2 regions of the Paenibacillus sp. LRG-1 genome follow, and region 2 is predicted to be linked to the other one. Evidence: riboswitches for the same ligand, from Rfam matches in the RefSeq annotation. Region 2 holds a riboswitch; the other holds the start of a gene.
What was found. A riboswitch is a leader RNA that binds a small molecule or an ion and turns the genes downstream of it on or off. The one in region 2 is predicted to bind cobalamin.

Region 1 (3,171 bases), 240 kb from region 2:
TTTGAACATAACGATTCGGTGCATGGCTGTGGTCTGAAGATCGTGAATGGTCATTGAAATGAGATAGAAATTATAAATGCAGTATGCTAAAAAATGAACTTATATTTTGGGATACAGAGTAAAATAAAGATAAGGGCCTACGAGGTCTTTATCTTTTTTTGTTGGACATGCATCGACAAAGATTTTTGTTATAGCGAAAATGTTTATCTAATATAATGAATAAGTTTCGATGCATGATACTTAGGACAGGAGCTGAGACGTTAATGAATTCTATTTGCGTATTTGCCGGGTCCAGACCTGGACATTCATCGGTATATGTTGAGGCTGCAGGCAAGCTGGGGGAAGCCATGGCTCGCCATCATATCCGTCTGATCTATGGTGGCTCTAGCAGGGGGCTGATGGGAGAGGTGGCGGATGGAATGCTGGCGGGTGACGGTCAGGTCACTGGCATTATGCCCACCCTGTTATTTGATGCAGAGATCATTCATCGGGGAGTTACCGAATTTATTGAGGTAGCAAGCATGCATGAGCGTAAAGCGGCAATGAGCGAGATGGCCGATGCGTTTATCGCCCTTCCGGGTGGCTTGGGAACCTTCGAGGAGCTATTCGAGGTATTGTGCTGGGCGCAAATCGGGATTCATCGCAAGCCGATTGGGCTGCTGAATGTGAATGGATATTTTGACCCGTTAGTAGAAATGGTGCGTCATAGCGTGCAAGAAGGGTTTACCGGGGCTGAGCATCCAGCGTTATTAAGTATCTCTGCGGACCCGGACGAATTGCTACATATGTTAAAAAATAAAGCAGAGAACTTGAAATAAAGCGTTTTTCATGCTTGCACAACTGATTGAGGCAAGGTTATGATAAGACCCATAATCAAATAGCGGACAGACAAGGTGCCTTTGCGGTTGAGCAAAGGGTAACAGGGAATCGGGTGCAAATCCCGAGCGGTCCCGCCACTGTAAGGAAGAGGATTTTTTAAAATGGTCACTCGTGAAAAACGGGGAAGACGAAAGAATCCGTTGATGCCAAGCCAGGAGACCTACCTTGATCTGTATGCACCGTTAACCTTCGCGGAGAGGATGGGTGTACGAAATCAGGAAATCAGGCACACGTTGCTTTTTCCATGTTGGCTAGAGGTTTGCGTGGATATGAACGTGCAGCAGCGTTTGAAGCGTAAACAGTCAGATGGAAAACAACGGCAGGCTGGAGGAAGACAAATAGTGTCTTCTTACGCTGTTTGTTCGTCTGATGAGAGATGCGTACATAGAAACCCCATCCGGGCAGGATGGGGTTTTTTCGAGTTACACGATGTACATAAATCATTGAAATAGATAGCATAGCTGCCCTGAAAAGGATGAATAGGAGGAGCACGATGAGCCCATTAGGAAAATTGCTGGTGATTGGATTTGGACCAGGAGATATGGAACATATCACAAAACGGGCGCTGGATGCGCTGGCCGAAAGTGAGGTCATTATCGGCTACAATACCTACGTTGATTTGATCCGTCCGTTGTTGAACGGACAGGAGATTGTACGCACAGGAATGACAGAGGAAGTGAGCCGTGCACAGGAGGCGGTTCGCCAAGCAGAGATGGGCAAGAAGGTAGCTGTCATTTCCAGTGGAGATGCGGGAGTCTATGGTATGGCAGGGCTGGTGTATGAGGTGCTGATGCAAAAAGGCTGGCGACGCGAGGACGGAGTTGAGGTAGAAGTCGTACCGGGGATTTCGGCTATTCAGTCCTGTGCTTCACTGTTGGGGGCGCCAGTTATGCATGATGCGTGCACGATCAGTCTGAGTGATCATCTGACCCCATGGGAAACGATTGTGAAGCGCGTAGAAGCAGCGGCTTCGGCCGATTTTGTGATTGCATTATACAACCCGCGCAGTGGTCGGCGTACCCGCCAGATTGTGGAGACGCAGTCCATTTTGCTGCGTTACCGCGATCCGCAAACTCCAGTCGGGTTGGTGAAAAGTGCTTATCGTGAACGTCAGCAAGTTATTGTAACGACGCTGGAAGATATGCTGAACCATGACATTGGGATGCTGACGACTGTAATCATCGGCAATTCCTCGACGACGGTGTATGACGGCTTGATCGTGACTCCGCGCGGATATCAGCGCAAATACACATTAGATGCGACCGAGCAGGCACTCAAGCCGCACCAGCGTCTCCGCACGGAAGCGGAGCCGTGGTCGCTGGGCGCACAAGAAGATACACCGCAGGCAAGCGCAGCCCCGACTACGCCCGCTGGACCCTCCGCGAGCGGCGCTGCGGTTGCGACGCAGGCACGCCCGCAAGCGATGGCTGCCGTGCAGGCAACGACTGCTGTGCAAACCGGCGCAGCCCCGGCATCGCTGGCGGCAGAGGCACTAAGCCGCCTCGCTGTAGGCGGCAAGCTGCCTGGCGTAGCCAACGCTCGCTGGAGCGGGCAAGCGCCTACCGCCGAGAGCACCGCCGGAACGTCAGCGGTGGCCGGAGCGGGGGCCGCGTCCGGGATGGCGACAGGCGGCTTTGGCAAGCCTGCGCTATTTGAGGTGGGTGTTTCCCCGGGTGTGGGAAACAAGAAGTTCACCGCTCGCCAGATGGCGCTGCTCGCCGAGGTAGCGGGTGATGACGGCGAGCTGGAATACTCGCCAGATCATCAGATCGTGCTGCGCGTGCCGTGTGCAGACCCCGAGGAACTGGTCGGACGGCTGCGGGATGAACGATTCATTGTCATGCCGATTGGCGATGTGTTTAAGGTGAAGGCGTGCGACTTCTGCAATATGGAGAAGGATGACGCTGTGCCTGTGGCTGAGCATCTACAGGTTGTACTTGGCGGATTACAGGCACCCAAGGAAACGAGTATTGCTTTGAACGGATGCGGTATGGCCTGCTATGGAGCGGTGCTGGAGGATATCGGAATCGTCTATCGCAAGGGAGGATACGACCTCTTCCTCGGTGGCAAAAAATTCGGTCGCAATGCTCATGCCGCTCAGCCCGTAGCGGAAGGAATTCCGGGTGATCAGATTACTGATATCGTGGAGAACGTCATTGCTGAATATAAGGAAAAAGGGCATCCGAATGAGCGTTTTCATAAATTTTTTAAACGTGTAGGCGTCGTTGCGGGTTTCCGGCATGAAGATGCACCAGCAACGGTAGAAGTGAATGCGGTTTGTGGTGATTAATG
Region 2 (3,171 bases):
TTTGGAACTATACTGGCTTACATTGGCTTCGCTTTTCGAAGAATAAAACATGTCCATAAAATATTGCGGCTCTCCTGTATGAGCAGTAAGCATACTGTACATAGCAAAATCCCAATCGTTTTTGGTCAACGCCTCGTCGATATTTTCCACCTTGCGAATCTTGACCTGGATTCCCTCTTTCAACAATTGGCTTTGGATGACCTCAGCCATAACGGAGAGCTCCGGACGCTGAGGGAAAGTCAGCAGTGTAACCTCGAACGGCTTGCCTTGCTTAGTCCATGTCCCTTGGGCGTCTTTCTGCCAGCCATCCTTCGTCAACAGCTGCTCTGCCGTTCCGTTCAGCGCTTTACGCTCAACTTTACCGAAGGGAAGAATGCTCGGGAACGGACTGCTTGCTTCCGTACCGAAGCCCCTCATGACGGCGCTCACAATCGATGTGCGTGGAATCAGGCTGTCCACCACCTTACGGTTCGCCGCATCCTTGAATACTGGCGATTCCATATTGTACACGATCATATGGGTGCGCAAGGAGGGAGCCGACAGCACTTGTAGCTTGTCGTTCTTTTTCAGTACCTCTGCGTTATCAACTGGAATATCCGTCGCCACGTCCACCTCGCCGGATTGCAGCGCCATCAGGCGCGAATTCCCATCCGTAATGAACTTCATCGTCGCTTCAGCCAGTCGTGCCTTCTCGCCCCAATATCCGTCATAACGCTCTACGACCAAGGATTGGTCCTTGTTGAATGCTTTGATTTTAAAGGCGCCTGTCATCGCTGGGTAACTCTGCTCATCTTTCATCGATGCCACATCCAGTACAATCGTCGATGGATCAGCTAGATTGGACACCAGCGCCGCGTTCGGCTGGTTTGTCGTGATTTTCAAAGCCAGCGGGCCGCTTACATCAATGGACTTCACATTCAGTAAATCCTTCGCCAGATGGCTTTTCTCGATAGAGCGCAGCAAAGACGCTTTTACACCTGCTGCATCCATACTCTTTCCATCATGAAAAGTGACTTTATCCTGCAAGCTGAACGTCCAAACTGTAGGACTATCCTGCTTCCACTCCTTTGCCAGCCAAGCCACAGGCTCCAGCTTTTCATTCAAACGTACCAGTGTCTCACCTGCACCGGATCGCATCACATCCCAGCTATTATCTCCGTGCGGGTCAACGCCTGACGGTTTCCATGTATACGCCATTACCAGCTTTTTATCTGTCGCTGTTTGTTGTGCTGACGCGTTTTCACCCTTGCCGGAGCTATCCGACGTCTTATTGCTGGCACATCCCGAAAGAGCCATAACTGCCAGCAACAGCATCACCCCTGTACATATCAACCATGAACGCCTGCTACGATTGCTAATCATTCAATGAATCCCCCTCTATCTTGTAAAATCATATAAACCTAACGCAAAACGCGAAAAAAGCATTCCGGACCACTTGATCAGCAGTCAGAAATGCTTTCATTATAAAATGTCAAAACTCACCTCGAAGCCAACTCCAAAAACATAGAAGGGATCGGATCGGTTTCAGACATTCCGTATGCAGCACGCCTAACCACCTCCCCAGCATCCCGTGGGTCTGACAGTGATGTCAAAACAGGCAGGTCTCCTGACTCCAGGCGCATCTTTCAGGCCTTCCCGGTTCTTCACAGTTCCAGTGGCTGTTCTGAAAGCTCCAGCAGTATCCTGCTGATGCCTGTATACAGTGGCGGGTCCGTGTCGGAATCTACCGAACTTCCCTTTTAAGTGAACACGCTCAACAACCATCTACATGGTCTCAACAAAACCTCGTACATAGAGTCGTCCGGCTCACACCTGTTTTCTTCCTTTATTTCTTTCCATTACGATCTTATTTTGTTGTCACAGGCTTGTCAATAAATGCTGCACAATATTTTAAATTTGAACGATGTGGCGAGAATGAAGGTGATGTCTATTCATTGCGTGCACGAAATGAACGTGCTAAAATTAGGTATATAGATAATCATCGTGTCCGTATACTAAAAAGAGTCTTCGCCGCGCCAACGGCAAAGACTCTAGGACTTGAAAGGCTGTGGATCACCACCACGGCGCGCTGCATAACTAAATGTTAATGCAAACGAAACCCACCGTTAGGGGCCAACCTAATTACGCGGTGGGTTTTCGCTTGTTCCGAAATTTTCGACGTAGCCAGCGATAAAGTTTACGAATACTAAACACCAGGCTTAGTAACGTAACCATCCAACGCAACACATCGTAGCACGACACAAGGTTGACCATCGGCTTCACCCCCTTTCGGGAAGCTGCACCGTGGTCCGAAAACATCCACCACTATTCAAAATCCATAAGGTAAATTATACCACGACCTCGCCCACTACTCTAGCAAATTCCTCTAGTAAATAAATCAACTTAAGAGTTAACTTTAGCGCCACTGCACAGTCGGATATAACTAAATTTCTCATCTTAGAAAGGATGTATCCTTTTGAAAACAAGCAGCTATCGCTTCTTTATAGTTTCCTTGCTCGCTCCAGCTCTGTTATCATCCTGCTCTCCATCCTCTACTCCATCAGCAGAATCAGTCCCATCCAAACAAGTCCAATCAGGGGAAAAGACAGCTCTAGCCGGACAGGGCCAATATCTATCCATGACCTATACAGAATATGTGAATGGGAAAAATACAGATAAAGGTATGGTTATGCGGGTCATGACGTATGACTTAAGCAGTAAAAAAATGACCAAACTGGCCGATGTTCCTTATACCTCTCAATACCCACTTTCCCTGGTGTCCTTACCTGATCACAAAATTTATTACTCTGCCGATGTGGATGATAAGGGAGACCAACTATTTTCGTACGACTTAAATTCAAAAAAAACTGAACAATTATCCGATAATTTATTTGCCATTAATCGTATAGTGCCAACTACTCCAGAAGGTCCACTTATACTAGCTGCAGTCAAAAAAGGAGAGCGTACACTTAAAACAATTTTCTACAATAAATCGACTCATACAATGCAGTTCTTGCATGATGAAAATCAGGATATGAATACTTGGTCTGTATCTTACAACTCCAGTAAAAACGCAACGTACATTTCCCAATTTTCCGAAAATGGCCGAGATAAACAAAGAGACATCGCAACCAAGAAACAGTCCACTATGCTCCCCCCGGACTACAAGGTTACAGAGATCAACAACGCCAC

Region 1: another riboswitch for cobalamin. It lies ahead of cobJ (precorrin-3B C(17)-methyltransferase); the one in region 2 lies ahead of ACUUJN_RS25925 (ABC transporter substrate-binding protein).

Annotation. Positions count from the first base shown of each region.
Region 1 is NZ_CM170126.1:5,605,253-5,608,423, reverse strand. It holds gene ACUUJN_RS24855 (uroporphyrinogen-III synthase) at 1-57, shown strand, start outside; gene ACUUJN_RS24850 (LOG family protein) at 264-818, shown strand; cobalamin riboswitch at 876-1,061, shown strand; gene cobJ (precorrin-3B C(17)-methyltransferase) at 1,373-3,169, shown strand.
Region 2 is NZ_CM170126.1:5,847,634-5,850,804, forward strand. It holds gene ACUUJN_RS25925 (ABC transporter substrate-binding protein) at 1-1,362, opposite strand, end outside; cobalamin riboswitch at 1,580-1,783, opposite strand; gene ACUUJN_RS25930 (hypothetical protein) at 2,456-3,171, shown strand, end outside.